DNA from 4 places in the Bacillus sp. FJAT-42376 genome. Region 4 is predicted to be linked to each of the others. Evidence: riboswitches for the same ligand, from Rfam matches in the RefSeq annotation. Region 4 holds a riboswitch; each other region holds the start of a gene.

Region 1 (8,159 bases), 490 kb from region 4:
CAGCAGCCGTCAAATAGCAGACAGACACGTTCAAACCCTCTGTTCTCTGCTCAATTCCTTTTGCGATCAGCCCTAAATCCCGCTTTACATCCGGATCGGAGCTTCCTCTGCCAACAAGCAGAACCCGCGCATCTTCATGAGCGGGAAGAGGCCTCATTCCCTCGAGAACCGCCTCCGCCATTTCCCCCTGAACTCCAATCGGATCGCCATAAGAGACGGAAACGGAAGGATGTTCCTTCATCACGCTTTCCAGCTCCTCCGGTATGTCACTCTTAGCATGAGCGGCTGTCAGCAGCAGGACCGGTATAACAGCAATCGAGTCTGCGCCTTTGGCAACGCACGTTTCAAATCCTGTTTTTATATCCGGTTCTGCGAGCTCCAGAAAACAGATTTCCTGAATCGGGGCATCCACTGATCGTTTAGATTTTGAAATAAACTCAAGTGCTTCTTCACGGGCTTTCTTAACACGGCTTCCATGGCATATATATAATACAGCCTTTTTCATCTACAGCGCCTCGCTTACTTCTGAAGGTACACAATCTTCATTAAACCACTTCAGCTGCTCCCGGTACTTTACTACCTCTCCGATAATAATCATACTGGGGTTTGTCACGCCGTTTCGTTCAACAGCCTTATGAATATCCGCAAGCGTCCCTGTGACCGTTTTCTGATCACGGACTGTCCCCCAGTGAATGACAGCAGCCGGAGTGGCTGCCGGTTTTCCGTGTAATAAAAGCTGCTCCTGTATGTAAGGAAGCTGGCTGATCCCCATGTATATGGCAAGGGTATCCACACCTTTAGCCAGGCTTTTCCAGCGGCCGCTGTCATCGTCCCCTTCTTTGCGGTGGCCTGTAACAAAGGCAACACTTCCGCTTGCCTCTCGGTGAGTGACAGGAATTCCCGCATAAGCCGCCGCCGCAATCCCGGATGTAATGCCGGGCACCACTTCGAATTCGATGCCATTTTGGACAAGAGCTTCCGCCTCTTCACCGCCGCGGCCGAACACAAATGGATCCCCGCCTTTCAGCCGTGTCACGACATGTCCTTTTTTGGCATATTTCACAAGAAACCGGTTAATGGTATCCTGTTTCATCGTATGATAATCAGGGAGCTTTCCGCAGTATATGAGGTCAGCCCCTTCTTTAGCATGTTCTAGCAATTCTTTATTCACGAGCCGGTCATAAAGGATTGTATCGGCCTCCTGGATGCATTTCAGCCCTTTTACTGTAATTAAATCCGGGTCTCCGGGGCCCGCTCCCACGAGGTAAACCTTTGACATCATCATCCCTCCCTTGAATTATTATACATGACAAGGGGCTGCTTTTCCTTAGATGGAACCAACCTTATGAATCTTTTCCTTTTATCAGCTTCCGCTCTTTTAAATAATGAAGGATCTGCCCGGCGCATTCGGCCGGATTATATTCTCCGCTGTTCAAAACAACTTCCGGATGATCAGGTGTTTCATAAGGAGAATCGATTCCTGTAAAACCTTTAATTTCACCGTTTCTCGCCTTCTTATATAAGCCTTTCGGATCTCTCGCTTCGCATTGGTCTAATGGGCAATCGGCAAAAACCTCAATGAATTCATCCGCATCAAGAAGCTCTCTGACCTGGCTCCGGTCCTCTTTAAACGGGGAGATAAATGCTGTAATGACCACACTTCCGGCATCGGTAAACAGCTTGGCTACCTCTCCGATTCTCCGGATGTTCTCGCGGCGGTCATCATCTGAAAAACCGAGGTCCCCATTTAAGCCGTGGCGGACGTTATCCCCATCCAGTACATAGACCTGAACCCCATCTTTATAAAGCTGATAAGCCAATTCATTGGCAATGGTCGATTTACCGGATCCGGAAAGCCCTGTCAGCCACACGACGAAGCTGTGATGGCCATTCCGTTCTCTTCTTTCTTGCTTTGTAATGGACTGCTCATGCCATGTCACGTTCGAAGACCTTGTCATCTTACTTCCTCCGTTTCTGCCTGTTTTTCTTTCATGCCCTCAATCAGCACCTTGATGACTTCCGGTCTGCTGAATGTGCTCGGAGGAACCTCTCCTTTCCGAAGCATCTGCCTCACCTTCGTACCGGATAATATAACCCTGTATTCCGCATCATGCGGACACGATTTTGTCGTAGCCATCCCTTCGCATTTGCTGCAGTAAAAGCTGTGTTCAAACCGGAGAGGGGTGATGCCAATCTCTTCTGGTGCAAATTCGTCAAAAATATACTGTGCATCATACGTTCCATAATAATCTCCTACGCCCGCATGATCACGGCCGACGATAAAATGGGTGCAGCCATAATTTTTCCGTACGATCGCATGAAAAATCGCTTCTCTTGGACCTGCATACCTCATAGCCGCAGGAAAAACGCCAAGAAACACCCTGTCCTTTGGATAATATTCATCTAAAAGCACTCCATAGCTTTTCATCCGGATCGCAGCTGAAATATCATCCGATTTTGTCTCACCGACAAGGGGGTTCAAAAACAGTCCGTCTACCGTTTCAAGAGCGGTTTTCTGAATGTATTCATGTGCCCGGTGAACCGGGTTCCGCGTCTGGAATCCGACGATTGTTTTCCAGCCTTTTTGGGCAAATGCGGATCGTGTTTCAGAAGGATCAAAGTAATGTTCTGGAAAATCCGGAACCGTTCTTTTTGTGAGTGTCACGGCTCCGCTTACATAGAGGTCTCCTCTGGAAAAGAGTTTTTGAACACCCGGGTGATTCCGGTCCGCTGTTCTGTAGACATGAATTGCCTCTTTTTCTTTGTCCGGCTTGTAGATTTCGCCAATCTCGATAAAGCCGTAGTCTGTCCCGCCGTAAACCAGCTTGGCTTTATCCCCCGATTTAAGTGATGAGGCCTGCCCATTCGAGATGGGAAGAGTGACCGGTATCGACCAAACCGTTCCATCAGACAGTCTCATCTTTTCAACAACACTCTGATACTCTTTTTCTGATAAAAATCCGCTAAGCGGGCTGTAGCCTCCGATGGCAATGAGCTCAAGGTCACTCAATGCCATCGCATCGATTTCTATCGATTTCTCCATTCCTTCAAGGCTTTTCCCAAGATCAATACGCTGAATCAGTTTTCCTCCATGCGGTGCTAAACTCATTTTCATTCCTCCTATTTCAATTAAATTACTTGGTCTGACAGCTAAATTCCTCCGCCGTTTTCATGGACAGAGCGTTTTTCTTTTTGAATCGCCTTCATCAATGACAGCACTCCAAGTGTAGCCGCCATAACAGCAATCACTGAAAAAGTAGAATAAAAGTCAGATTGAATGAACACTTTGACCAAAACATATGAAATGGCAAGGCTGACGAGCGGAGAGACAATCCACACCTTGACGATCTTTTTTACAATTCCCCTTTGAAAAACAATCGCTCCGCTTTTAGCAGCCCCTGCAGACATAATCGAAGTGGATGTCACTTGGGTAAGAGGGACAGGCAGTCCAAACAGCGAGCTTAAAATGACAAGAAGAGCTCCGGTACTTGAAATGACAATGCCCTCTGTTTTAGATAAGTTCGTAATTTTCTTCCCGTTCGTCTCAAGCACACGGCCTCCAAGCAAAATGGCTCCTGCCGCCACGAAAAGACCGCCCATCCATACTCCTTGATTCACAGTGATCACACTGGCCGCAACCAGAGGCCCCACTGCATTGGCCACATTATTCATTCCTGCGGAAAAAGCCTCAAAAAAGCCCGCTGCAATTAAAAGGTAGATTAATAGCTTTCCGCGCTTTGTTTCGAGCTTAGAAAAGAGAGGCTTTGCCGCTTTGCACAAGAAGTAAGTAATCAGGAAGGCCACAATAGGGATCAGGACCCAAAACATCATGATGACCAGAATCGATTGGATATACAGAGCATGAAACGCAACCCCTACTCCGATAACCGCCCCAACTGTTACTTCACTGGTGGACAGCGGAATCCCCATCAAATTAGCCATAAATAGCGAGATGGCAGCCGATCCGATAATGACAAGCACAATGTCGATTGAAATCAATGACTTTGGAATAATCCCGGAACTGATTGTTTTAACAACTTCTCCCCCGCCAAGGACCGCTCCAAGAATGACCCCGATTCCGCAAAGAATAAGAGCGGCCACCTTCCGGTTAATGGCACCCGATCCGTAAGCTACACCCATAGACGCAGCTGCCCCGCTTGCCCCTATATTCATAGCGAAAAACAAACTGAGCAATACTGCAGCAGCCTCAAGCATCCAGCCGCCTCACCCGTGCAGTCCGCATTCTGTCTTCTGCGTGCCGTTCCATCGTCCCGATCTCGCATCATTCACATCGATGGCAGGCTGGGTGCAAGGCTCGCATCCGATGCTTGGATACCCTTGATCATGAAGAACGTTATAATCCAAATCATTTTTGTGGGCAAATCTCCAGACGTCTTTCCATGTCCAGTGGATGAGCGGGCAAATCTTAATGTTTTTAAATTTGTCATCTTTATTTAAGAACTGAGTATCTTTTCTCGAAGGGGACTGCTCTCTTCTCAGTCCCGAAATCCACGCTTTTTCTCCGCTCATCACTTCTCTGAGCGGGAGAACTTTGCGGATTCTGCAGCATTCGTTCGGATTCGTTTTCCAAAGCTCATCCCCATATTCAGCGGCCTGCTCTGCTACCGTGAGAGACGGTTTTTTCAACAGAATATTCAAATCCGGATAACGGGCTTTTACCCGTTCGATCAGGTCATATGTTTCTTTAAAATGAAGCTCGGTGTCCAGAAAAACGATTCGTGCATCTTTTTTTACTCTTGAAATGAGTTCAATGAGAACGATTCCTTCTATCCCGAAGCTGCATGCATAAACCAGCTCTTCCTCATAATGAGCATAAGCCCACTTTAAAACATTCAGCGCTTCTGTCACTTTGTCCTCATCTTCAAATTCCGGAGCTGAATCCGTCCAATTTTCAAATGTCAGCATGGGTCTCCACCTCTCCTATATGCTATCAGCACAAAAAGGCGGGAATAGCTGCAGCACGAAACAAACGTGTGCAAGCTGTCCCCGCCTCTAGTTTGTCTAGTCAGCGCTACGGCCATTTTTATTTCAGGCGTACTTTTTCATTTTTCTCAAGCTGAATGATCTTCCCATCCTGGACAACCAGGGTGATGGAACCATACCTCATCGCTTGAAGCATTTCCTTTAATGTTCCGATTACTTCATCCAGCTGATCTTGCTCCCCCACGGACAGCCCCTCCCAATCCAAAAATAAAAAGTCTTCCATTTAGAAAGACTTGTGAGGTGTATTCCCCTTATCTCCCAAAATGGTCCCCATTTTGCTGGATTTAGCACCTTGCTTTATGCAGGTTGCCGGGTTTCACAGGGCCAGGTCCCTCCACCTCTCTTGATAAGTATATGTGTCATTGATTTCAAATTTTAGCACAATTCGAACGATTGTCAACCCGAGTTAACGGGTAGGTTTTATAAAATTTCATCAAAACCGCATATTTTCGCCCTTTACTAGGATTTAGATTTTTTTTTGAAGATGATATACAATTAAATGAAGAGGTGGCGTACATTGAAAAAAATCATGGTTTCCTGGAGCGGAGGAAAAGACAGTACACTCATGCTTGCAAAGCTTTTACAAGACCCTGAATATGAAGTGTCCGGTTTATTCACCTCCATTAATAAGGAGGCGGGACTGGTCCCTTTTCATGGCATCCCGGTCCATTTGCTTGCAGAACAGGCTGCAAGCCTGAATTTGCCCATTGATTTTATCCCCCTTCCTCCAGCACCCTCTAATAAGGAATATGAGGATAGCATGGGAGACTTTCTAAAATCCATGAAAGAAAATCGCGCAGAGGCCGCAGCATTCGGCGACATATTTCTTGAAGACATCAAATATTTTAGAGAAGAGCTTGTATCCAAATATAGCGTGAAGGCTGTTTTTCCGCTTTGGGGAGAAGAAACTGAAGCTCTTGCCTCACATTTTATCCGGAATGGGTTTAAAGCCATCATCAGCGGAATAGATGAATCCAAAGTCCCTTTTTCCCAATTAGGCCGGCTTTATAACGATTCTTTTTTGAAAAGTGTTCACACAGGCACTGACCCATGCGGAGAAAACGGAGAATTTCATACCTTTGTATATGGAGGTCCGATTTTCAAACATGACATTCCTTTTGTTTTCCGCAAACCGGACCAGTCCAGTTCATCCTTTTCTTCACTTGAATTTTTAAAGGAGCCGGTGACATGATCAGTAAAGCGTTTTTTGCCTTAGTGGGCTTCATCCTATCTGCCTTAGGATTTTCTTATGCTTTCGCAGCTCCTTTGAGCAGACAATCCCTGCAGGAATTGAAAATAACCGCAAGCGGCGGGCTGCGGTTATTCTCAGCTGCCGGATTGTGGTATTGGAACCTTCTTGAAAAGAAGCTTCCGGAACGTCAGCTTGCCTATTGGTTTCATGCGAGTTTTTTCTTCATTGGCGTCTCAGGATTCACCCTATCCGTTCTCATCTGGTTCTTATGAACAAGCAGGGAGATTCATATAAAGACCGGTTTTTTAGAACCTGACTGGCTGCGTGAAGCCCCTTTATCTATTTCAATAATTCTATTAGATGTAGACATTCTTAGCCCTGTTCAGCATCCTTCCAAAGAACCATTGGATATAATTCCAGCGCCGTTATCCGGAAAGGCAAACTCGAACACCTCCCCGTAAACGGACTTTTCCGCGCTGGAAATCACATAGCTCATCGACTTTCCCCTGTCATCACACCCTATTCACTTACCTGGAAAATTCCTCTCTCCAGCTTAAAGATGAGGGTTCTTTTCTCCACAGTTTCAGCTTATTTATATCGTCTTTTTCAATTCGTTTTTCCCGCTCTGCGATTTGAATAAGGGTTGAATAATCGGTCAGTGTCCGATAGGAAATCCGTTCCTTGCTGAAGTTTTGATCGGCTTGATCAAACTCATATGTGAAAATGGCAGCGACCCCCAGCACATCCGCTCCAGCAGCTCTTAATGCCTGGACCGTATGGATGGAGCTTCCGCCAGTTGAAATCAGATCTTCAATCACGACAGCACGGTCGCCTTCTCCTGCTAAGCCTTCAATCATATTTCCTTTCCCGTGCCCTTTTGCACTTCCCCGCACGTAGCACATTGGCAATCCGAGGATATCACTCACAAGCGCCGCATGAGCGATCCCCGCTGTTGCTGTTCCAGCAATCAAAGTTGCATCCGGATAGCTTGACTGGATTAGACGGGCGAGCCCTTTTGCAATGCCGCTTCGAATCTCAGGATAAGATAATGTTAGCCGATTATCGCAATAAATGGGAGAGAGCATACCGCTCGACCATGTAAAGGGATCATTCGGTTTCAGGGTGACTGCACCGATTTCAAGTAAGGATGCTGCAATTTGTTCTTTCATCTATGTACTTCCTCCCAGTTTTTTTGCATTTGCTGATAGGCTTTCAGCGGGTCTTCCTTCTCCGTGATGCTGCGGCCCGCCACGATATGCGTCACGCGTTCCGCTCTCGCTTTTTCAGGTGTGGCGATTCGGCTCTGATCTCCTGCTGCATCACCGGCAAGCCGGATTCCCGGGGTGACGGTGATGAACTCTCCGCCAAAAGCAGCCTTGACCCGGTTTGATTCCCATACACTGCATACAATTCCATCCAGTCCGGCCCGTTTCACATTCCCTGCATAGTGCATGACCGTTTCATCCATCTCCCTGGTAATCAGAAGCTCATGATGAAGCATTTCATCCGATGTACTTGTCAGCTGAGTGACACCGATTAAACGCGGACGTTTGAAGCCAGCGGGCGTACCTGCTTCCAGTCCCTCAACGGCCGCTTCCATCATCGCTCTGCCACCGGCCGCATGAACATTGATCAAATCCGGCTGAAGTGAAGCGAGTACCTTCATGGCCTTGTTCACTGTATTCGGGATATCATGAAGCTTCAAATCAAGGAACACCTCATGTCCCTCTGATTTCAGCCATTCAACGATGGCAGGACCCTCTTTATAAAAAAGCTCCATTCCCGTCTTTACAAACAGTTTTTGCCGGCCCATTTTTTTCAAAAAGGCCGCTGTTTCAGCTTTGCTGCTAAAATCAAGCGCGATGATAATCGGGTTTGCGGACATCCTCATGACTCCTTCCTATACACTCCCGGATATGGCTGAATCCATACTGTTTCAGAACGCCTGGCAGAGCATCAATGA
Region 2 (8,159 bases), 120 kb from region 4:
CATATGGTCCTGAAACAGATTAATCGCCTCAATAACAGATCGATTACCTGCAGCAAAGGCCACTCTCCAGCCCGCCATGTTGAACGTTTTGGACAGGGTATACATTTCAATTCCCACTTCTTTTGCACCCGGAGTCTGCAGAAAGCTCAGGGGCTTTTCCCCGTCAAAGCCAATCGCACCGTAGGCAAAATCATGGATTGTACAAATATGATGCTTACGGGCTAATCGGACCGTCTCTTCAAAAAATTCCTCTGTTGCCGCTGCCCCTGTAGGGTTGTTCGGGTAATTCAGGAACATAAGCTTTGCTTCATCCAGGACTTCCGGCTGGATGGTTTTATAATCAGGCAAAAAACCGTTCTCTTCAAGCAGCGGCATTGTGTGCATTTCCGCTCCCGCCATTTCCACTCCGGACCAATAGTCGGGGTAGCCGGGATCCGGTACGAGGGCCATATCTCCAGGATTCATCAGGCACTGCGGGAGCTCCACCAGGCCTGCCTTTCCGCCAAACAGGACAGCGATTTCCGTTTCTGGATCAAGGGAAACGCCGTATTCTCTTTGATAGAATGCTGCCGCTGCTTCCTTCAGTGACTGTTTCCCTCTGAAGGGAGAATATTTGTGATTCAGCGGGTCTCCGGCAGCTTTTTGCAGGGCCTCTACAATAAAGGACGGGGTCGGCTGATCCGGGTTCCCCTGTCCAAGGTTAATGATGTCATAGCCTTCTTTTATCTTTTTTGCCGCCTTCAGGGACAGTGCTGCAAAGAACTGTTCTGGCAAACGGCGGAGCAGCCGGGATGGCTCAAATTGGTTCAATTTTTTCACCTTCTCAAAAAATTCTTGAAATTCTAGTCCCAAATCATATAGTGTTAGGTACAAAAAGTAAAGCAAAAATTTACCGATAGAAAGCTGGGACGGGATGACATACACCATTAGCTGTATTCAATACGATATTGCATTCGGAGATCCGGAAGAAAATAAACGGCGTGTTGCCGAAGCACTTGAAGAAGCGCATAAGGCTGGTAAATCAGATTTTATCGTTCTTCCTGAATTATGGGATACCGGGTACGATCTGACAAGACTGGACGAGATTGCTGATGCCGGTGGCCGGGATGCCCATCAATTTCTCTCCTCCCTTTCAAAAAAGTATGGGACGACGCTTGTTGCAGGTTCGATTGCTAAAAAATCCGGCGATGAAGTGACGAACACGATGCTCATTTATGACAAAGAAGGAAATCACATTCATGAATACAGTAAGCTTCATCTATTCAAGCTGATGAACGAGCACCGCTATTTAACGGGCGGAAAAGGAAGCGGCCTTTTTACAGCGGACGGCGTAACCTGTGCGGGCTTCATTTGCTATGACATCCGTTTTCCTGAATGGATGCGCGAGCATGCTGCACAGGGGGCGGAAATATTATTCGTAGCGGCAGAATGGCCTCTTCCGCGTCTTGAACACTGGAGGTCCCTGCTCATTGCAAGAGCCATCGAAAACCAGGCATTTGTTGTAGCATGCAACCGATCCGGATCGGATCCGGAAAACGAATTTGCCGGCCATTCCATTGTCATTGACCCATGGGGCAATATTTTGGCCGAAGCGGGAAAGGAGGCAGAAATTCTGCGGGCTGAAGTGGACTTGGAAGAGATTAAAAAAATCCGCAGCCAAATTCCTGTCTTCCAGGATCGCCGTCCTGAATTTTATCAATCATTTGTAAAAAAGGATTGACAGGTGCATTCTTGTACTGGTAACATTTTCATCAAGTGATTACAAAACAATAAAAACATTCAAAAAATTATAAATGAAACTCTTATCGAGAGTTGGGAGAGGGAATTGGCCCGTTGACCCCAACAGCAACCGACCGTAATACCATTGTGAAATGGGGCGCAAAAGTCAGCGCCGGAGCTATACGCTCCATAAGGCACGGTGCTAAATCCGGCAGAAAGAATCAATCTTTCTGGGAGATAAGAGGTGCGAAGACTGTCTCTTCAAGCCTCTTTCTCAAAAGGAAAGAGGCTTTTTCATTTGTCTTTATCAGGAAATCAGGAGGGAAATTAAGATGGCCATTCCACAATCATCACTTTATGAACCGCTTACTGAGAGCTCTGCTGTCGCACTCGCAGTCAGACTCGGACTATTCGAGGACCAGACAGTCCTTCACTGCGAAGAAATCGGCGACGGCAACCTAAACCTTGTCTTTCATATCACCGATCCCAAATCCGGCAAAGGCGTCATTTTAAAACAGGCGCTTCCCTATGCAAAAGTGATCGGCGAATCATGGCCGCTGACGCTGGACCGGGCACGGATTGAAAGCAGCGCCCTTGTGAAACAGGCAGAGTTCGTACCGGGGCTCGTACCCGAGGTCTTTTATACGGACCAGACGCTGGCAATCACAGTAATGGAAGACCTGTCTCATCTGCAAATCGCGAGAAAAGCGCTGATGGAAAGAAAAAATCTTCCGGCACTGGCAGGGCATATTGGAACGTTTATGGCGAGAACCCTATTTTATACAAGTGATTTTGCATTAAAGCCTCATGTTAAAAAGCAGCTTGTCCAGCAATTCTCGAATCCGGATTTATGCAAAATCACAGAGGATTTTGTCTTTACGGATCCGTTTTTCGACCATGATTCCAATGATTTTGAACCAGAGCTGAAGGAAGCGGCCGAAGCACTTTGGGCAGACACTCACGTGAAGCTAGAGGCCGCGAAGCTGAAGAGGAAGTTCCTGACGGAGGCAGATGCTCTGCTCCATGGAGACCTTCATACCGGAAGCATCTTTGTAAGTGAAACCGAAACAAAGGTAATTGATCCGGAATTTGCCTTCTTTGGGCCAATCGGATTTGACCCCGGCCAGTTTATAGCCAATCTCCTGCTAAATGCTCTATCAAGAGATGAGCACGAACAGGATTTCATTTTTGAAGCGATTGAAGAAGCATGGAACACCTTTGAAGAAACGTTTACGGAAGCATGGAAAAAAGACAGTCTTGAGCGTTATGCAGAGGTTGATGGCTATCTCGAACATACATTGGAATCCATCTTTGAAGATACGATCGGATTTGCAGGCTGTGAGGTGATCCGCCGCACTATCGGCCTTGCCCATGTAGCCGACCTGGATACGATTGAACCGTACGAAAGAAAAATTGAAACAAAAATCCAAAGCTTGGAACTTGGAAAGAAACTGATTAAACAGCGCCGCAATATCACGGAGCCCGGCCAGCTGAAGCGTTTTTTCCGCCATGCCATTGCACGTTAACAGGAGGATTCTGCAACATGACAAATTTATCATTTTCCATACCCCGTTCAGTAGAATGGAAGGACAGCTCTATTTCCCTGCTGGATCAGCGGAAACTTCCGTCCGTAACGGAATATATAGAATTAAAGACGATTGAAGATGTATGGGAATCCATCCAGAGTCTAAAAGTGCGCGGAGCTCCAGCCATCGGCATCACGGCTGCATTCGGGCTTGCCCTTTCCGCTTCCCATTATGAAGAAACAGATATTCACTCTTTTCATATCAGACTGAAAAAAGAGCAAGCCTATCTTGCCGGCTCCAGACCGACTGCTGTTAACTTGGCCTGGGCTTTAAACCGGCTGGAACAATCCTGCCAAAGAGCCCAATCTGTAAATGAAGCCAAAACCATTCTTATCCATGAAGCGATTCAAATTCAAGTGGAAGATGAAGAAACCTGCAGACAAATCGGGCAGCATGCGCTAAAGCTTTTTCAGAAAAAGGACCGGATCATGACCATTTGCAATGCCGGCTCGATTGCTACCGCGCGCTACGGTACAGCTCTCGCTCCGTTTTATCTGGCGAAAGAACAGAATTTCCCGCTGGAGGTTTTCGCCTGTGAAACACGGCCTGTGCTCCAGGGTGCGAGGCTGACCGCATGGGAGCTTATGGAAGCTGGGGTCGATGTAACCTTAATTACCGACAGTATGGCGGCTTTCACGATTCAGGAGAAGAACATTTCAGCCATTATTACCGGTGCGGACCGGATCGCAAGAAATGGAGATACGGCAAATAAAATCGGAACCTATAATTTAGCCATCCTGGCAAAAGCGTTCAACATCCCTTTTTACATTGCTGCCCCCCTTTCTACCTTCGACTACAGCATTGAAACAGGTGCGGAAATTCCTATTGAGGAGCGGGATCCAAAGGAAATCACCGAACTTGCAGGGGTGCGGATCGCACCGCACGGCGTTCCGGTGTTTAATCCGGCTTTCGATGTGACCCCGGCAAACCTGATTACCGGCATCGTGACGGAGAAAGGCGTTCTCACCGGAGACTTAAAAGAAGCCATCAGCGTCCTGTTCAAAGAGGAATCAGCTGTTTGATCCATTAGAAAAAGAGCCTCGGCACAGGCTCTTTTTTTGTTTGCTTATATAAGCGGAGGCTATCCTTCAATTCCCGCCCACAGCTCTTTTGGATTGAGTTCATATATGCTGTTATCCCGATACATGATTCCGTTTACAATAAATTCTCTGCGGATTGTGGCAAAATCTTCGTGGAACCGTTTGATTGCTTCATTTATCTCTTTTTCGGTGTATTTTCGTCCTGCTTCGAATTCTTTCGCTATGTAGAAAAGGACCATAAGCTTGCGTTTCCGCTGAGAGGGGATCGTTTTCAATTTCCCTTCTTTTGTCAAATAGTTCTGAACGACCTTCATGTGCTCTCCGGACAGTTCTTTCACTCCCGTTCCCTCCTTCGGCTCCAAAAGACGGACAATATCCCCTGCATGGCTAGCAATGACCTTCTCCTGAAGAAAATAATAGATGGTGTTTTTTTCTCTCTTTTGATGCACAAGATTCATCTCTTTCAGCTTCGCCAAATGGTGAGTAATGGTTGGCGGAGTGAGCCCGAGGATCCCTGCCAGTGCCTGGCCGTGCTTCGGACCCCCGGACAAAATGGCAATGATTCTAAGCCTTGTCGGATCACCCATCGCCTTATGAAACTGGACTAAACGGTTTAGCTGCAAAAACCACCATCTCCTTATTCGATTATCATCTAATTAGATAATAATCTCACCACCAAGTTCTGTCAATTATTTTTGGAGTTTTACAATCAACTCTGCCTGTTCTTTAGATAGCACGTTTGCCTTCTGAAAAAGGGCTGCATATGCGGCCACTTTTGCCTGTCTGCCTGGCTTCAGCATGTTTACTCCTCCTTTATTGCCCCAGGGAAACTTTTATTCCTTTACTAAATAATATGTCGCTGCTGCATATTGGTGACAAGCGTAAAAAAAACCGGAAACAGTTCATCCGGCTTTATCTGTTAAATTCTATTTTCTCATGCTCCAGCAGAATAGCTTTCAAATCAGTTTTTGACCCGGCATATCCGGTTAGGGACTGATTCTTCCCAATTACTCTGTGGCAGGGAATAAAAATAGGCAGTTTATTCGCTTTATTTGCCTGTCCGGCTGCGCGAACCGCTTTTGGACTGCCCGCTTTTGCAGCAATTTCTGCATAATTCAGTGACTGGCCGAAAGGGATCTCCCTAAGGGCCTCCCATATCCTCATCTGAAAAGGTGTACCTATGATGGATAGTGGCAGGTCAAACTCATTTCTTGACCCGCTGAAGTACTCCTCCAGCTGTTTTTTTGCTTCTATTAATATTGGATAATCGGCAGCGGCTTCCTGACTGGAAGGCATAACAGATCCGGGAAGGTCGACCCTCGTTATAGATTCTCCATCTGAAACAACCCTTAATGGACCAATGGGCGTTTCAACACAAATATATCCTGGCACTTATTTCACCTCATGGTTTCCCGCTGGCAGTGTGATAAAAAAAGTCGTTCCTTTGCCCACTTTGCTTTCCACTCTTACCTTACCGCGGTGTTCTTCAATTATTTTATAGCTTACCATAAGTCCCAGGCCAGTGCCGCGGTCTTTTGTTGTATAAAAAGGCTCTCCCAGTCTTTTCAGCTTATCTTCCGGAATTCCGTTTCCTTCGTCTTTTATGGAAATACTGAGCTGATCGGGACCTTGCATTTTAAGGACCGATTTGACCGTTCCGCCGCCGGGCATGACTTCTATGGCATTCTTTAATATATTAATAAAAACTTGTTTCATCTGGTTCGGTTCACAGTAAATGGACGGAATGTCCCCTTCTTCGGACAGCTCGAGCTGAACGTTCGAAAAAATCGCCTGGGCATTGAGCAATTCCATCGTATCCTTCATGATTTTGACAATGCTGTTCTGTTCAAAATGTACAGCCTGAGGTTTTGCAAGCACAAGAAATTCTGTAATGATGGATTCAATGCGGTTCAGCTCCGACTTGATGACATTAAAATACATGCCAAAGTCGTCTTTAACACTTCCTTCAAGCAGCTGAATAAACCCTTTAAGGGCCGTCATCGGATTGCGGATTTCATGGGCAATCCCTGCAGCGAGCTCACCCACTACATTTAATGTGTCCGATTTCCGGAGCCTTTCTTCCAGTTCTTTTCGTTCTGTGACATCCCGGAAAATAGCCAAATGCATATTTTCATTTAAATTTAGCTTGAGAGAGAAATCTAATATTTTGTTTTGCCCGTTTTTAGATTGTAAATGAATTTCTTCCGTTCCTTCTTCTTCTTTTTGAAATTCCGCCAGAAAATCGGAAGGCTGCTTGCTTTTATCCGGGAAAAGCAGCGAATAAAGGTTGCATTGTTCAATTTCCTCATGCGTCATTTCAAATATTTTGGCGGAAACAGGATTTGCCGCGATAATCCTGTAATGACTGTCGAACAATACAATCCCTTCCAGCGCCCCGCTGAAAATCTTTCTGAACTTTTCTTCGCTTTCCCTCAATTCTTTTTCCATCCGGTTCCGGTCACTCACGTTGCGCAAAACGGTCAGATGCTGGCCTTCAAAGACATTTGCTTTGGAAGTGAATTCAAGGTCCTTGCATTGTCCGTTCGGCATGTGAAAGCGGAGCTCCTGCCTGATGGAGCCTGTCGTCATATAATGCCGGAAAGCCGCCTGATAACGCGGGTCTTCTTCATCGAGAAAATCTGTAATGGAACTTTTCAGCAAACCGTCCATGGAAAGCTCAAAAATACGGGTTGCCCAGCGGTTTGCTTTTAAAATCCTTCCTCTTTTATCCCATATCACAATGGCATCCATAGCATTTTCAAATATCTCCCGAAAACGGACTTCACTCTTATGAAGCTCTGCTTCCATGCTTCTCTTTTCGGTTATGTCCCTCATAATCGACATGTAATAGCCATTCAGAATATTAGCTGTGGTCGTAAATTCAAAGATTTTCCTTGTGCCGCTTTTCAGGCGCACAGGGAGATCTCCTTTGGCTTTTCCGGATTTGGATAACAGTTTCCACGTCTGTTCAATTTTAAAATGGCTTTCTTTATCAATAAAGTCTTTGAGCCGGTAGGAAGAAAGCTGATTTTTCTGAATTTCGAAGTTCTGGCAGAAGGATGTATTGGCATCTACTAGCCGTCCATGGTGATCATAGATAACAATTCCGTCCAACGCGCGGTGAAAAAGATCCTGAAACATCTTTTCATTGATGGAACGTTCTCTTTCCAGCATCTTTTTGGACGATACATCTCTCATTATGGAAAGGTCATCGCTGCCTATCGCATTTTTTTTAGCCGAGAACTCGATAAATTTCAGCTGCCCATTTTTAAGTTTTATAATGATTTCCTCATTAAGGGATCCTCTTTCAGAGAGCTGATCCCGGTGCCTTTTAATTTCTTCGTTTGGAAACATAGCCAGATAATCATAGAGAGATTCTTTTAACAGCGTCTCCCTTTCTTCCTCAAACATCTTACAAGCTGCCTCATTGGCATCTTTAAAGTTCATGTCCTGATCAAAAATAATAATTGCATCCAGTGCCTGATCAAAAATAACCTGGTGCTTCGACAGTTCCGATTTCAACTGCTTATTTTCATTTTTCAGGCGGTTCAGTTCGCTGTTTAGCCGAGCAATTTGCGCCTCCTCTATAAGCTGACTCATCCCCCGTACACTCCTTTTTCCCCTGTTCTGCATATCATTAATTTCTACAATAATTTCCATTGTCCTTCAAACTGGCCCGCTAAAAGTCGCGATTTGCGGAAAAACCCCCATTCCTTTCCTCTTTATATCAGTGCAAATACATTTTTCACAAATATGTAACAGCGCGGTTAAATCCGGCTGACAATCCGGTTAAAGGGCAGGAATCACCATTTGA
Region 3 (8,159 bases), 1.2 Mb from region 4:
AACAGACCAGCCTTTTGAGCATTTTGACAGCTCCAGCCTCATGGCCGTCATGGCAAGGTTGGATAAACCGGATCTGATAGCATCATCCGTTAGACCAAATCGGCGGGCAGCCGCGATCGCCGCCAGGGCATTCCATACATTGTGCTTGCCCAGGACCGGAATGGAAAACGCCTCTCCGCCAGGCTGCACAGTAAATGTAACGCCTGTATCCGACTGAACAACATCCGATGGATATAAATCATTTTTATCGGTATCTCCAAACGTCACGGTTTTTCTTTTGAGAGCCGGAACCCGTTCTTCCAGAAGCGGTTCATCACCGAAATAGAAAAGGACTCCATCTTCTTTCAGACCGGAGGCAATTTCAAGCTTTGCATCCGCGATGCCTTCACGGGAACCGAGGTCCATTAGGTGAGATTCCCCTATATTGGTGATGATGGCAGCGTCAGGACGGGCGAGAGTGGAGAGAAATTCAATTTCCCCTTTTGCGCTCATTCCCATTTCCAGTACAGCTACTTCTGTATCCTCAGGCATCGATAAGAGGGTAAGCGGCAGGCCGATGTGATTATTAAAGTTCCCCTGTGTCTTATGTACTTTGAAGGACGCAGAGAGCGCTGAAGCAAGCAGATCCTTTGTTGTTGTTTTTCCATTGCTTCCCGTAACCCCTGCGACTTTTACATTTAGCTGTTCCTTATAGGATTTGGCAAGGGTTTGAAGCGCGGACAGTGTATCATCTACAAAAATAACCGGTGCATCGGATGGAGGATTCAGTTCTTTCTTCGCCCATAGAATGGCAGCTGCCCCCTCACTGAGAGCTTTCTCCGCAAAACGATGGCCATTGAAATTTTCGCCTGTTATCGGAACAAATAAAGAACCGTTCTTAACACTGCGTGAATCCGTTGAAACACCGGCAATGGAAACTTCCTCATATTGAGCAGCAAGCCCTTCTCCGCCCGCCATTTTTTGAATTTCTTTTAACGTTCTTTGAATCATAACTGAAATCTCCCTTCGTAAATTGAGATAGGCCGGCTCCTTATCATTTGCCTGGACAGCAAAAAATAAAAAGCCAGCCCTCTATCTTTAGAACGTGTGTCTGATTTGCTGTTTCTCTTCGTGGCGTTCAATGGCAAGCGAAACCAATTTTTCAATAAGCTGAGGGTATTCCAGACCCGTATGTTTCCATAAAAGAGGGAACATGCTGTAAGGAGTGAAGCCCGGCATCGTGTTCACTTCATTGATTAACGCTCTTCCGTCTTCTGTCAGGAAGAAGTCTGCGCGGACAAGACCTGCCCCGTCAATGGCCTTGAATGCAGCAATCGCCATTTTTTCAATGACTGCATATTCTTCATCCGTTACTTTTGCAGGAATCATCATGTCTGTATCCCCGTCTACATATTTCGCTTTGTAATCATAAAATTCTTTTTTCGGAGCAATTTCTCCAGTAACCGAACAGGTCGGCTCATCGTTTCCGATAACTCCGATTTCAATTTCACGTCCGATAATTCCTTCTTCAATAATGATTTTCCGGTCATAGGAGAAGGCTTCTTCAAACGCTGCTTCCAGTTCTTCGCGGTTTTTGCATTTGCTGATGCCGACACTTGACCCAAGGTTTGCCGGCTTTACAAAGCACGGATAGCCAAGCTTGCTTTCTGCTTTCGCATAAGCAGTTTCCGGATCTTTCTTCCATTCGCTGCGGATCAGCCAAAAGTAATCAGCCTGTGCGAGTCCCGCCTGCGCAAATAAATTTTTCATAACGACCTTATCCATCCCGGCTGCTGAAGAAAGGACACCATTCCCGACATAAGGAATATTCATTAGTTCAAGCATTCCCTGGATGGTTCCGTCTTCCCCGTTTGGTCCGTGCAGAAGCGGGAAGATCACATCAAATGGCTGCTCACTCTCATTTGCAGCTGCCTCAGAAGGGAAAAGTTCCTTGTTCAGTGCAACCGGTAAAATCGCTTCTCCTTCTGCTGCTCCAAGCTTCAGGGCGGAAACACTGGATGCCGGTTCAGTCAGCTGAGCGCCTCGGATCCATTCGCCTTTTTCTGTAATATAAATAGGATGTATATCAAATTTGCTGGAATCAAGCGCCTTGATAACAGCAAGTGCTGTTTGCAGAGAAACTTGATGTTCTGCGGATTTTCCTCCGTATACGAGGCCGAGTTTAATTTTCACTACTTATTTCCCCCTAATCATTCAGGTGCATGATTTTCATTCACTCTTACCATTTTATCATCTTACGGCATTTTTGTTATAGATGACCTGGTTTTTCTTTTATAACATTCGAAGCACTTTGTAATTTTGTGCAAAAGGAAATAGTCGTGTATTTCCTCCGTTTGTATTAAAATATGTTCAGGAGGGATGACACAAGTGGAAAAAATTACATCTGCCGAGCAGTTCAGCCAACTGATCGGAAACGACAAAGAAGTACTGATTAAATTCTTCGCAGACTGGTGCCCTGATTGCACAAGAATGAACTTCTTCATTGACGAAATTCTCGAAGAATATAAAGACTACCAATGGTATGAAATCAATAAAGACGAATTCCCTGAAATTGCCGAGAAGTATCAGGTAATGGGAATTCCGAGCATCCTGATTTTTAAAAACGGAGAAAAGCTTGGCCATTTGCATAGTGCCAGCGCCAAAACTCCCGATCAGGTACGCGAATTTCTTTCAGAAAAACTTTAAGCACAAGCTCTCGCTTGTGCTTTTTTGATGGTTTTTATTTGTTCCGGTCCTTACACAGGGACGGGATCATACTTAATATTGAATTGTTTTGCCGTTTTTTTTTTCAAATCCGCATGATATTCGCCAATCAGCTTTTTGTATTCCAATGTCTTTTCCTGTGATTCCTGCTTACGTTCTTTATCTTTTTTTCGATGCCGGCTTTTACTTATGTTTGATTAAAGATGGATCCTTTTTGATAAAAGCATCTCTTCTGCGCAAGTACTTTCTTTGTGCAGCTTTTGCAAGAGCCATCATCGGGATGGTGATAACCAATCCTCCAATTGAATACCAAGTGACCAAAATAGCCTGTCCTATATAAAAAAGTGTATAGAGAAAGAAAGCTGAATACAAAACTGCCAGCAGGTAATTAAAAGGGATGAGCTGTCCGATCCGCAATTTTTCATTCGAGTCATCTGTTTGTCTTCTTCTTGCAGACAAACTCTTCAATTCAGAACGAATGATCAGGTATGGTTCTATAAACCAATGAAGAAACTTTTTCATTTCTGTCCGCTGAACATCCTTTCCAATTTGCTCCTTAAAGCTGTCTCCCCTTTTGTTTCCAGTCCTTTAAAGACCAACTTTTCAATCTGGCTGTGATTGAAGAATACATTGGTATCCTGGCCGATGTGTCCCTGCGGGTAAGGACAGGCTACATAATCCCACACCTTATTTTCGTTGTTCTCTTGCTCCTGCTTTCTCCCATAAATCATTAAGGCCTGCTGGACCAGTCCAATTTCGACTACACTGCCGATCGGAAGCAATTCTCTGCCAGTTTCAAGCTCAAGGGCATTAAAATCTGTCTTCTCCATGATTATGATTCTCCATTTCTTCTATTAGTTAATTATTTTTGCTTTTCAATTCCTGCTCCCAATTTAATACCCAATATTACTCTTAGATCAATCACGATCTCTTTGCCGACTTTTATCTCTCCGCCAACAGATGCCTCAGCTTCAGCTTTTGACAAATGGAGCGAGAACTTTACTATCTATCATACTCGTAATCTTAATAAGGAGAAATGTTTCCTTTTTACTGCCTATTCCCTCAAAATTGACACCATCCCCTAAATTATTTTCCAGGAAATATTCCGATCCTTTCCTCTTCGACATTCACCCCCATTAAATTCAGAACGTCCAGTTCTTGACAAATAACCGCAACGGACATATGATCAATTTAACTAAAAATAACTCTTATCCAGAGAGGCGGAGGGACATGGCCCTGCGAAGCCTCGGCAACGGATCACATTTAGGTGAAACCGTGCTAATTCCTGCAAACACGTTCTGTGTTTGAAAGATGAGAGAAGAGCCGGTCTGTCATCAGATTGTTCCACCCCTCTTCTGCTCAGGAAGAGGGGTTTTTTATTGTTTTTTAAATGTAAAGGAGCTGGAGAAATTGAGAGATTTTTTTATACAGGGACAAGAATTATGGAACCACTTAAAAACCCTTCCCCAAGATCAGCATCCTACTGTTGTATTTAATGCGCATATAACAGGATTGGCTATTTCACGGGCTCTCGGAAAGGAAGACATTCCGGTCATCGCCCTGGACAGGGATGGCCGCGCAGTCGGTCTTCAGTCCAAATATGTCCATACAGCGGCACTTTGTCCCAACCCGTTCACAGAAGAAGCAGCGTTCATTGAGCTGCTGATGGAAATGGGAAGACGGCTTCCCAAAAAAGGCGTGCTGTTTCCGTGCAACGATGAATGGGTTCTGCTTGTCAGCAAATACCGGAGCACACTGGAAGACTATTATCTCTTTCCCTTTGCCGAGTGGGACAACGTTGAATCTCTGCTGAATAAACGCAAGCTATATAAAAAGGCCGCGTCCTTGAACATTCCGATTCCGGCCACATGGTATCCGGAAGAATTCGAAGGGAACTACCCGGAGGACCTCCCTTTTCCCTGCATTGTAAAACCAGTAGAACAGCGCAGTTTTTATGAAGCATTCCAGACAAAAGCCTTCGTTGCAGACAGCGAAGATGAACTCAAAAGGATTCTTCACAGTGTGACTGAACATGAAGTCGTCATCCAGGATATCATCAGCAATTCCCTTTCAGACTTTTATTCTCTCTGCACCTATACAGACATTCACGGGGAAATTAAAGGACAGTTCATCGGCAGAAAGCTTGAGCAGTATCCTCTGAACTTCGGAACAGGCTGTCTTGTCGAATCTGCTGAAGGAGACCGGTTCGTCCCTCATGGAGCGGAAATATTAAAAGCACAAGGGTATTACGGAATTGCAGAAACTGAATTCGTCTATGACAAACGGGATGACACATATAAATTACTGGATGTGAATACAAGAGTGTGGAAATGGATCGGGCTTCCGATTTTCTCCGGAGTCAACCTTCCTCTTCTCGCTTATAAAGAAGCGATTGGTTTTAAAGAAGAGCCTCAATATCCGGCATTAAGCTATTCAAAATGGGTTTACTTTGATGACTACCTGAAGGTAAAGCAAGAACGCCCCGGTACTTATCACGGACACCTGTCCGATGAAGAACTGGCGGCCGTTCTGTCCGGGGAAACCTCCCCGCAAATAATTGAAGCTGTAAACTCATCTGAAGATCCTGCACCTTCTGTTCAGCAAGTGAAAAACAAATTCAATCAGGGGTATGTATGCCCTTGCTAGGAAAGGTGTGACCTGCATGAAATTCGGATTTTGGCTTCCCCTTTTCGGAGGATGGCTCAGAAATGTTCCCGACGAGAAAATGCCCCCTACATTTGACTATGCAAAAAAGGTGATTCAATATGGAGAGAAATGGGGCTACAGTACAACTTTGATTGCGGAGCTATATTTAAACGATATCAAAGGCCCTGAATATGATTCCCTTGAAGCGTGGACAACGGCAGCGGGACTTGCCGCAGTTACGGAAAAAATTGAAATCATGACGGCTATCCGGCCCGGATTCCACAACCCGGCCGTCGCAGCCAAGATGGCGGCCAACCTGGATCAGATGAGCAATGGGCGGCTTACCTTAAATGTCGTATCCGCCTGGTGGGAAGAGGAAGCACGGCAGTATGGAGGCATTTTTACCGAACATGATGAGCGCTACAGCCGGACAGAAGAATTTGTTGATGTGCTGAAAGGATTTTGGGAGAAAGAATCCTTCACCCATAAAGGAAAGCATTACGAATACAAAGAAGCAAAGCTTTTTCCCAAACCTGTTCAGAAGCCCAATCCGATCCTCTATGCCGGGGGAGAAAGTCCGCGCGGAAAAGAAACCATTGCCCGCTATTGCGATGCATATGTGATGCACGGAGGAACAGTGGACGAGATTCGTTCAAAAATCGGAGATATGGTTCGGTTACGGGACAGCGTAAATGATAAGCCGTTCACATCCTTTGGCATGGCGGCTTATGTCATATGCAGGGATTCTGAAGAGGAAGCGGCAGCGGAGCTTGCCCGCATAACCGATGTGAAAGAGTCTTCCGCTTACGCCGGCTTCAAGGATTTCACGAGTAAATCCCAGCTTGAGCAGCAGATTCAGCTTCAGGACTATTCGGTTTCCAACCGGGGACTGCGCCCGAATCTAGTCGGAACCCCTGAACAGATTGCCGAGCGGATTATTCAATTCGAAGAGGCAGGACTTGATCTTCTGCTGCTTCAATTTTCACCGCAGCTTGAAGAAATGGAGCGGTTTGCGAAAATGGTTATGCCGCTTGTCGATAAGAAGAAAGCCCCTGTTCTGTAATAATGAGAGGATCCATTCGCAAACCCGCTTTTACTACTACAGCAAAGATAAATGAGGAGGAACAAAGATGACAGCAACCCAGACAGAAACCGCTACATTTGCAGGAGGCTGCTTTTGGTGCATGGTAAAGCCATTTGATGAGCTTCCCGGCATTCACAGTATCGTATCAGGATATACAGGCGGCCATAAAGAAAATCCAACCTATGAAGAAGTTAAAGCAAAGACAACCGGCCACGCAGAAGCGGTGCAGATTCAATATGATCCAAGTCTGTTCCCTTATGAAAAGCTGCTGGAGCTTTACTGGCAGCAAATCGATCCAACGGATGACGAAGGCCAGTTTATTGACCGGGGCGATTCATACCGGGCGATCATTTTCTACCATACAGAAGAACAGCGCCTGGCTGCCGAAGCTACTAAAAAGGAACTCGCGGACAGCGGCAAATTCAAGAAACCGATTGTAACGCCAATCAAAAAGGCAAGCGCTTTTTATCCTGCTGAGGATTATCACCAGGACTTTTATAAAAAGAACCCTGAAAAATACAAGCAGGAGCGGGTAGAATCCGGCCGCGATGCTTTTGTAAAAGAGAACTGGTGACCGCACAACCTTACATGGACGATTTTTACAAACATATTTCATTGCAATCTGAATTAATTGCACAAAATCTGTATTTATTTCAATAAGATCTGAAAAAATTGCACAAGATCTGCATTTATTTCAACAAGATCTGAATGAATTGCACAAAATCGCAATTAATTGTGCATCATCTCCATCCATTGCATAATCCCCGGGATCCATGCACATGTTGCAAAATTTCCCGGCGGACCGGGAGTGCGGAAAACCGCACTCTTTTTTTATTTTCTCCACATGAATTCTTCGTTTTTGGAAAAATTAGCTACTAGTACATAACGAAGGAGGCCTCATTTTGTCAACCAACCCAATCCCCCCCACTCCTGAACCGTATTGGAGAGAATCCGCCGAATTCCCTTCGTTTCCTAAGCTTCAGCAAAGCCTGGAGACCGAAGCGGTTATTGTCGGCGGAGGCATTACTGGAATTACCGCTGCTTATTTGCTTGCTAAGGAAGGAGTCAAAGTCGTTCTTCTGGAAGCAGATGTCCTATTAAACGGGACAACCGGACATACAACAGCTAAAATCACGACTCAGCATGATTTGATCTACGACGAACTGATGCATCATATCGGGGAAGAAAAGACGAAAAAATATTTCCAGGCAAATGATGAAGCGCTTGCCTTTATGCGGGATTATGCCGCGAATGTTTCCTGTGATTTTTCGAACCAGGATGCTTATATTTATACGACAGAAAATAAAAACATAACAAGGCTTGAGAATGAATATAAGGCGTATATTAAACTCGGTGCGGATTGTGCAATGACGGAGTCCCTCCCTTTTGATTTGACGATCAAAAATGCCATCATCCTCCGGAATCAGGCCCAATTTCATCCTCTCTCTTATTTAAATCAAATGGTTAAAGAGCTGCAGGAAATGGGTACAGAAATCTACGAGCATACACCCGCCACGGATGCAGAAGAATGTAATGGCGGTGCGGCCGTCATCACCAAGGACGGGATGCGCATTAAAGCAAAGCATGTCCTATCCTGCTCCCACTTTCCGTTCTATGACGGGAATGGGTTTTATTTTACAAGAATGTATGCAGAGCGCTCCTACGTGCTTGGTGTAAAAACCCGGCAGCCGTATCCAGGCGGAATGTACTTAAGTGCCGACAGCCC
Region 4 (8,159 bases):
CCGAACCTTCCTGCAATGATCCTGATCAATAAGCGGTCCAAGCTGGGTTCCAGTGTCCATCGGGTCACCCATGACGATAGTTTGAACACGCTCCTTCAGCTTTTCGACGAACGATTCTTTCATGCTCTTATGCAAAAACAGGCGGGAGTTAGCCGTGCAGCGTTCTCCATTAAAAGAAAATATTCCCCAAACCGCTGCATCGAGCGCTCTATCAACGTCCGCGTCATCAAATACAATGAGCGGGGACTTTCCGCCAAGCTCCATCGACGTTTTCTTCAAGCTGTCGGCTCCGGTCTTTATAATGATTGAGCCTGTCTTTGTTTCTCCCGTAAACGAAACAGCCTTTACATCAGGATGGGCAACCAGCGCGGCTCCTGCGGTTTCTCCGTATCCATGGACTACGTTAAATACACCAGGAGGAAGCTCTGCTTTATGGATGATTTCCGCGAGCTTATTAGCCGTAAGCGGAGAAAGCTCTGCCGGCTTTAAAATGACGGTATTCCCTGTCGCAAGCGCCGGAGCGACCTTCCACGTTTCCAGCATAAACGGGGCATTCCACGGTGTAATCAGCCCGATGGGACCAAGAGGTTTATACACGGTATAATTAATAAACTCATCGTCTGCAGCGTACGATTCACCATGCAGCTTTGTCTGAACCATCCGCGAGTAAAACCTGAAATTCTCCGCTGCCCGGGCTGTCATTTTTCTTGTCTGGCTGATCGGAAGGCCGGTATCAAGGGATTCCAAGAAAGCAACCTCTTCCATCTCCTCATCAATGAGTGCTGCAATCCGCTCAATAAACTTCATCCGCTTCTCCATTTTCATCGAGCCCCACTGGACAAAGGCGCTTTTAGCAGATGCCACAGCCTTCTCAATCTCTTCCTTCCGTCCCTCAGCTATTTCGTTCATCGCCGTGTTCATAAACGGATTTTTATTTTCAAAAGACTGTTCTGAATGTAAAAATTCTCCGTTGATATAGTGCTTAACAGGCTCGAGCTGTTTGTGTCCAGCAGCAGCCTTATGTGATTGTGTCTGCATCTTTTCAGGCCTCCTCTTCTCTTTTTATAGCGTTCCTGCTTCTTCCGGCAGCTGCACATAGTTTTTGAGCACACTCCGGATTTCGTCCTGAAGCTCTTTTGACGGAAGGTCCATCGGCATCCGGAGCACCGGTTTGATTTTATGCATCATGCCGAGAGCCGCCTTAAGCGGTGCCGGATTCGTATCCTTAAAGAGAACATCGTTCAGCGGCATCAGCTCATAGTGGAGGTTGAGTGCACGGGTAAGATCACCTTCGCTCCAGGCGTTGTAAACATCCGCCACTTTTTTCGGCTCGATATTCGCCGTTGCACTGATATAACCCGCCCCGCCAATGGCAAGCATCGGATAGCAAAGCAGTTCAATCCCGGAATAAAGAAGAAAATCTCTTCCGCACTCGAGAAGGACGCGGTTCACATGTTCAAAATCCTTATTGGATTCCTTTGCGCCGATAATATTCGGAACATCCTTTGCCAGACGTGCCATCGTTTTCACTTCCAGGTTCACAGCGGTCCTGCCGGGAATGTTGTAAATAATAATCGGAATATCAACCGATTCCGCCACTGTTTTGAAATGTTTATAGAGAGCATGCTGGGATGGCTTATTGTAGTAAGGCACAATCACCATGGCGGCATCTGCACCAAGTTCCTGAGCCTTTTTCGTTAAATACAGAGTCTCTTCATAATTCGCCGATCCCGTACCCGGTACAAAAGGAACCCGCTTGCTGACCGTCTTTGCTGCAATATCCATTACCTGAACACGTTCTTCGACAGTCAGAGAACTTGGTTCCCCCGTTGTACCCGTCACAGAAATCCCGTGGCTTCCGCTCTCAATATGCCAGTCGATCAGCTTTTCTAGTGTTTGAAAATCAATCGATCCATCTTCGTGAAACGGGGTGATGACCGGTGCAATAGAACCTCTTAATCTCTTCTTTGCTTCTTCAAATCCAGCCACATGCACTCTCTCCTTTTTATAAATACTTTCATCCGGGTCCACTTGTTTTCAGATTAATTTGAAAACGCTTACAAATCCAATCTATCATGTGCTACTATAGATGGAAAATACATAAAAACTAGGCATTCGATACAAAAAAAGTATGGAAGGGTGAGCCCGTTGGACATTAAACAGCTCCGCTATTTCTGTACCATCGCGGAAGAAGGACAGGTGACACGCGCAGCCAAAAAACTGCACATGGCCCAGCCACCGTTAAGCTATCAGCTCAAATCCCTTGAAGAGGAGCTCGGCGTGCTGCTGCTGGAGCGGAACGGTAAAAAAATGGAGCTAACTGATGCCGGAACCATCCTTTACGAACGGGCCCGCTCGCTTCTCCTCCAAATGGAGGCGGCTGTCTCTGAGGTAAAGGAAGCCGGAGAAGGCCTGACCGGACTTCTGTCAATCGGCTCTGTGAAAACATGCTTTTCCTATATCCCCGAGCGGATCCGCTTCTTCCGGGAACAATATCCAAACGTCTCGTTCCGCCTGCACGAAGGAGACTCCTTCCGGCTGGCAGAGGACGTCCGCAGCCGGCAAATCGAACTTGCTCTGATCCGCATGCCGCTCGATTTACATGACTTTCATCATCTCCCGCTATCCAAAGATCCGTTTGCAGCGATCGTACCTGACCACTGGCCCATAGAAAGCACCATTTGTATGAAAGATTTGTCAGACCTCCCTCTCCTTCTGCTCCACCGGGTCAGCGGCATCGGATTGTATGAGCTCGTGCTGAATGCCTTTCACAAGAAAGGCTTGACCCCTCAAATTGTCTGCCAATGCCCGGACGCGGCCATGCTGATGTCCTTAGTCCGCGAAGGAGTCGGCGCCGCCATGCTTCCTGAATCTGCGTTGCTCGCATTCCCAAATTCCGGACTAAAAGCCGTCCGTATACAGGATGCGGCCATTCTTTCCGATTGTGCGCTGATTTGGCTGAAGGACCGGTCATTAACGAAGAAAGCGGTAAGGTTTCGGGAGACGTTTGTTGGGGAGGGAAGGTGATGAGGGGTGGAGCTGTTTGGAGTGATTGGGCGGGGTGGGCGATTGGGGCGATTGTTCCATTATCGGTTTGGTTTGCACTGACCCCCAATACAGCACCGTATCGGGGGTCAGAGGAAAACTGTGCTAAAAGGATGGTGGACAAGAGCTTGCAGAGAGCGGGGACGGAGGTTTAGTACGGTAGAGGAGCGGGGGTCAGTGCAACGCCATTCCCTCCACAAAAAAACACACCCCAAATCAGGTGTGTTTTACAGCCTTTTCATACACATCAAACAATTCCTTCACCGAAATCCCATTGATCCTCATACCTTCCAAATCGCTTTGCTGAATCTCCACCTCCTGCAGATTGCACTCCATAAAGCGGCTGCCTTTCAGGTCACATCGTTCAAATGTGACAGGCTGCTGATTCTCTTCAAGGCTCGTATCCTTAAACTGAACCCCGCCCATCGTTACATGGTCGATCCGGCTGCCGGACAAATTTAAATCTGCGAGCAGGCTGTTTCTGAAATTAATGTTTTGAAACCTGGACTGGCTCAAATTGCAATTACTGAAATGAGTGTTCATCACATTGCTGTTGCTGACGGAGCTGCCGGCTAAATTCACCTTAAAGAAATCACTTTCGTCCATCCCGCAGCTTTCATAATGTGTTCCTGACAGATCCTGATTTTGAGTGGCTTTCGAATGATTAGATGACTCCTTCCGTTTTTCATAACAGAATTCATCCTCAGATTCATACGCTCTTTCAAAACCCGCTTTTTCATAAAAATAATGATTATTCAGCTGCCTGCTGGATGTTTCCAGCTCCCAGGAAGATACCTGCGGGTACGCCTCTTCGGCCAATTTAAGAGCAATCGATCCGATTCCCCTCCCCTGCAAGGAAGTGCTTACAAAAATACGGTCAATTCTCGCGTGCAAATCGCCTGCGATTGTCATAATCAATCCGCCTGCTATCATTTCATCTGCGAGGATTTTGTAATAGACTAACTCACGGATACTGTATTCAGTCATATGTATGGATTGATATCCCGGCGGCTGAATATTGTAATCTATGATAGGTTCCTCTTCCCTCAGCCACCTCTTTGCTTCTGCATCAAAGGTTGCCTTCATGATGTTTGTCAGCGTTTCAGCGTCCGATAGGGAAGCTCTTTTGATCGTTATATTGGACATATTTCTATTAATCTCCCTGTTTTGGATTATGACCCATTCCATCTTCCCATAAGGATGGTGCTGTAGAATTTGCCGTCTGATAAAAGCTTATCCTTTTTTAAAACACCTTCTGTTTCAAATCCGAGACTGCTGTAAATCTTTATCGCCCGGTCATTCGTTTCCAGTACATTTAAGTTCATTTTCTTGATCCCATTGGAGTCGGCCCAGGCAATCGATTCTTTTAATAGATTCACGCCAATCCCGTACCCCCAGAAGTCCTTCAGCACGCCCACTCCGAATTCTGCTTTGTGTGAGGATCTTTTCAGCTGATTTCCTTCACACCTTGAAAATCCGACAATCTCCCCCTCCACCTCGGCCACTAAAAACAAATGGCCGGGCATTTCCGTATCATTCTTAATCAGCCGTTCAAAGCCTGCTTCGTCGATCAATCCCTCTCCCTGTTCCCTATCCATATTTTCTGTTTCTCCATCAATGCGGACTCTTACCTTGGAGAGCATCCCAGCATCTTCATGCATAGCAGACCTGATTGAATAGGTAAGGCCTTTCACCTCAAATAACCGATTCTTTATTATCATGGGATTCTCCTATCTTCATTCGTTCACTTCACCTTTCCATATTAAGGGTATTCCTGCTGATCGGGCAATATATTCTTTTGTAAAGGGCACTACTCGATACGATTTCAGCTTTTCCTCATGATTAGAGCCGTCATTCCATTTACGATTGCTCCAAGTAAAAGAGCACTAGAAAAGTATTTGCTGGATAGGACCGGCCCGAATCCTTCTAAATTTAGAAAAAACGGCAGCAGGAAGAATCAAAGCCGGAAGGAAACAATATTTCACTTCAATTTTCAATGTTATATAGCTAGTAACAATCATTAAGTTGAGGGGGTAAAATAAAACTAAAGATTGTATTCATGTAATCTTCCTTCTCCATAACCTGTTCCTATTTTACCATTTTCTCCTAAACACAAAGAATCATTTTCCTATTTTCATATTGACGCGCTGTTAAAATCCTCTATAATTCAAACTAATTCAATACGAAAACTCTTTTATCAAGAGCAGGCGGAGGGACAAGCCCTATGAAGCCCGGCAACCGGTTGACCATGGTCAATACGGTGCTAATTCTTGCAGCGATTACGCTGACAGATAAGAGAGAGGGATCCCTTTGTGTGCAAAGCCTCTTTCTTATCCGGAAAGAGGCTTTTCTGTGTTGTAAAAATTTTAGGAGGAAAGAAATGAAGAAGAAGCCGATTTTATCCGTTTTACTGAGCGCAAGTCTACTGGGAAGTCTTCTTCCCGCTCAAGCACTGGCCGGGGAGACTGAACGAAAGCAGAGTCTTTTCAATTCAGAACAATATGACTACATAACGTATGATGCTCTTAGAAGCAAACTGGAGTCCTATGAAAAGCAAAGCAGCCGAGTTCAATTGGACATTACAGGAAAATCTTCCACCGGCAAAAATTTGTACACGGTCACCATTTCAGACAGCAAGTCTAAGCAGAGTGAACTTAAGTACAAGGGATTGCGGAAACTCATGAGAGAAAATCCGGAAAAAGCGCAGCGCTACCTGAAAGCCAATCCGGATATTAAGCCCCCGATTTTGATTCATGCCTCCATTCATGGAACCGAATTTGTCGGAACAGATGCAGCGCTCCGGTTAATTGAACGGTATGGATTTAAGAATGATCAGGAAACTAAGGAGATACTGAAGAACTTCACACTGATTATCAATGTGGACGCGAATCCTGACGGACGTGTCGATGCTACCCGCTTTAACGGAAACGGAATTGATCTGAACCGTGATTTCGTGACCCAGTCCCAGCCTGAAACGGAAGCGGCCGTTAAGCAAATCGCCGAGCTCAACCCTCTCGTTCTTCTTGATCTTCACGGTTATGTCAGGCAACGCGGGGAAGCAAAGCATCCGGGATTGATTCTTCCGGGTACACCCCCTCATAACCCGAATTACGAATACGATTTGCTTTATAAGTGGATGAATCAGCAGGCAGAAGCGATGGAATCGAATATTGTCAGCGAAAGAGATCACTATGAGACCGAATTGTACAAAACACTGGAAGGCACTCACATCCCATTAAGAGATTCAAAATCCGGCTGGGATGTCTACCCTCCTATTTACACCCCGGCTTATGCTATGCTTCATGGCGGCCTGGGCTATACATTGGAAGCACCGACAAATGACTGGGACGGAGTGAAATGGCAGGTCGATGCTGTGAATGGGGCCCTGGAGTTCGCTTTACAGAATAAACAGGCCATGCTTCAAGACCAGCTTGAAGTGTTTGACCGCGGAGTCAAGGGGGAGCATCCGAACAATAAAGATGGCTTTTATCCTGACAGCTACATCATCCCGGAAAATAAAAAGGATAACAGCGCGGTGCAAAAGGTTGTCCAGCACTTACTTAAAAATGATGTGAAAGTGGAGCAGGCGGCTAAGCCATTTCGCGCAGATGGAAAGCGCTATGAAAAAGGAACGTATATTGTGGATCTTAACCAGGCAAAGGCCGGCTTGGCTAATGCGTTCTTATGGGACGGTGAAGACATTACAAACGATATTGACGCTATGTACGACATTTCCGCCTGGAATCTCTCTGAGCTTTGGGGCTTTGATGCCATCAAAAGCCAGGAGGATGTGAACGTCCAAACGAAAGAAGTTCGGGAGGAAAATGTCCGCGGAAAACTCATTGGCAAAGGACCCTACTCCATTCCGAATACATCTGTAAATGCGGTCCGCCTTGTGAACTCTCTTATTGATCAGGGCGTTTCCGTCAAAAAGGATAACGAAGGAAATTTTTACGCTGCGGAAAAAGGGAAAGCGATTCAGAGAGCGGTTCAGGTATCAGGATTAACCTTACGCACCAAAGCAGTCCCTAAAGATGCCATCCCGCTTAAAAAGCACAGAGTTGCGATCTTAAAGGATGGCGGTCTGGGCAAAGTCCAGTCCCATTCAGGCACAAAGCTCGCCCTCGAACGGCTTGGATTCCAAGTGTCGGAAGTTCATCCGAGAGATGTAGCCAATAATGGATTAAATGGCTTTGATACCTTTATTTACAGCGGAAGCGCCAGCCTTACATCCTATAGGCTCAGCGAAGCCAATAAAGAATTCGGTTTAACCGATGAAGAGGAACTGAAAAGGTTTAACGGACAGATCAAGCAGTTTGTCGAACAGGATGGCCATTTCATCGCAATCGGAGCAGGCGGTTCACAGGCAGCAAAAGCTGCAGGATTAACGGAAGTGGAGATCAATAAAGGCTTTTCCAGCAGCAACGGAATTGTAAAAGTGGATTATCTCCCATCCCCTCTTACTGCCGGTTACAGCAGGAACGATGCCGGTTTCGTATACGGACCCGTTTGGTATTCCAGCACAGAGGGCACAAACATTGCCGCCACTTTTGTGAACAATGACTCCTTCTTTACCGCCGGCCACTGGAAAGACCGGGCACCGGCTAAAGGCCAGCCAGTCATCGTGCAGGAAAAAGACAAGCCGGTTACATTAATCGGCATTGAAGCGGGATTCAGGAACCATACGGATTATTTATTCAGGCTGATTTCAAATAGCGTATTTGATAAAGAATAGACAAGAAAGAGCATCGGATGCCGGTGCTCTTTTTCATGGAATAATATGATAGAATACGGGTAAAACGGCAAACATAGAGGAGATTCAATGGAAAAAGAACAAACCATCAGTTCAAAATACATCCAGCAGCATCTGGCCAATGAACGGACCTATCTCGCCTGGGTAAGAACGGCCATCGCCATTATAGGAATCGGTTTTATAATCACCAACCTTCACTTCAGCTTCATGGACAAAGCCTCCCCGGAAGTGAACATATTGACCATCATCATCGGTGTTTTCTCCATTATTTGCGGGTTTTCACTCATTCTGTTTTCTACATTTGATTACCGAAAAAAAACAAAGCAAATTGATGAGCAGACCTTCCGTCCATCCCGCCATA

Evidence for each region. Region 4 has a riboswitch for S-adenosylmethionine ahead of CEF21_RS08860 (M14 family zinc carboxypeptidase). Riboswitches for the same ligand answer to the same signal wherever they lie in the genome.
Region 1: it holds a riboswitch for S-adenosylmethionine, as region 4 does, so the genes downstream of both, CEF21_RS11260 (YezD family protein) here and CEF21_RS08860 (M14 family zinc carboxypeptidase) in region 4, are expected to answer to the same signal.
Region 2: it holds a riboswitch for S-adenosylmethionine, as region 4 does, so the genes downstream of both, mtnK (S-methyl-5-thioribose kinase) here and CEF21_RS08860 (M14 family zinc carboxypeptidase) in region 4, are expected to answer to the same signal.
Region 3: it holds a riboswitch for S-adenosylmethionine, as region 4 does, so the genes downstream of both, CEF21_RS02970 (carboxylate--amine ligase) here and CEF21_RS08860 (M14 family zinc carboxypeptidase) in region 4, are expected to answer to the same signal.

The regions. Positions count from the first base shown of each region.
Region 1 is NZ_CP033906.1:2,239,281-2,247,439, reverse strand. Features, by position in the region: gene CEF21_RS11290 (sirohydrochlorin chelatase) at 1-505, opposite strand, end outside; gene cobA (uroporphyrinogen-III C-methyltransferase) at 506-1,282, opposite strand; gene cysC (adenylyl-sulfate kinase) at 1,344-1,958, opposite strand; gene sat (sulfate adenylyltransferase) at 1,955-3,109, opposite strand; gene CEF21_RS11270 (sulfate permease) at 3,151-4,215, opposite strand; gene CEF21_RS11265 (phosphoadenylyl-sulfate reductase) at 4,225-4,926, opposite strand; gene CEF21_RS11260 (YezD family protein) at 5,045-5,188, opposite strand; SAM riboswitch class I at 5,253-5,357, opposite strand; gene CEF21_RS11255 (adenine nucleotide alpha hydrolase) at 5,522-6,196, shown strand; gene CEF21_RS11250 (hypothetical protein) at 6,193-6,468, shown strand; gene pyrE (orotate phosphoribosyltransferase) at 6,724-7,365, opposite strand; gene pyrF (orotidine-5'-phosphate decarboxylase) at 7,362-8,081, opposite strand; gene CEF21_RS11235 (dihydroorotate dehydrogenase) at 8,050-8,159, opposite strand, start outside.
Region 2 is NZ_CP033906.1:1,865,745-1,873,903, reverse strand. Features, by position in the region: gene CEF21_RS09450 (pyridoxal phosphate-dependent aminotransferase) at 1-810, opposite strand, end outside; gene CEF21_RS09445 (carbon-nitrogen family hydrolase) at 914-1,720, shown strand; SAM riboswitch class I at 1,800-1,963, shown strand; gene mtnK (S-methyl-5-thioribose kinase) at 2,052-3,245, shown strand; gene mtnA (S-methyl-5-thioribose-1-phosphate isomerase) at 3,263-4,327, shown strand; gene CEF21_RS09430 (DUF2087 domain-containing protein) at 4,387-4,968, opposite strand; gene CEF21_RS09425 (methylated-DNA--[protein]-cysteine S-methyltransferase) at 5,258-5,737, opposite strand; gene CEF21_RS09420 (PAS domain S-box protein) at 5,738-7,945, opposite strand.
Region 3 is NZ_CP033906.1:582,734-590,892, reverse strand. Features, by position in the region: gene CEF21_RS02995 (UDP-N-acetylmuramoyl-tripeptide--D-alanyl-D-alanine ligase) at 1-990, opposite strand, end outside; gene CEF21_RS02990 (D-alanine--D-alanine ligase) at 1,078-2,172, opposite strand; gene CEF21_RS02985 (thioredoxin family protein) at 2,368-2,685, shown strand; gene CEF21_RS02980 (hypothetical protein) at 2,887-3,225, opposite strand; gene CEF21_RS02975 (DUF4176 domain-containing protein) at 3,222-3,533, opposite strand; SAM riboswitch class I at 3,909-4,021, shown strand; gene CEF21_RS02970 (carboxylate--amine ligase) at 4,114-5,349, shown strand; gene CEF21_RS02965 (LLM class flavin-dependent oxidoreductase) at 5,366-6,412, shown strand; gene msrA (peptide-methionine (S)-S-oxide reductase MsrA) at 6,480-7,007, shown strand; gene CEF21_RS02955 (FAD-dependent oxidoreductase) at 7,336-8,159, shown strand, end outside.
Region 4 is NZ_CP033906.1:1,747,510-1,755,668, reverse strand. Features, by position in the region: gene hpaE (5-carboxymethyl-2-hydroxymuconate semialdehyde dehydrogenase) at 1-1,038, opposite strand, end outside; gene hpaI (2,4-dihydroxyhept-2-ene-1,7-dioic acid aldolase) at 1,063-1,989, opposite strand; gene CEF21_RS08875 (LysR family transcriptional regulator) at 2,149-3,027, shown strand; gene CEF21_RS21240 (hypothetical protein) at 3,027-3,200, shown strand; gene CEF21_RS08870 (GNAT family N-acetyltransferase) at 3,262-4,191, opposite strand; gene CEF21_RS08865 (GNAT family N-acetyltransferase) at 4,218-4,766, opposite strand; SAM riboswitch class I at 5,237-5,343, shown strand; gene CEF21_RS08860 (M14 family zinc carboxypeptidase) at 5,426-7,780, shown strand; gene CEF21_RS08855 (YidH family protein) at 7,868-8,159, shown strand, end outside.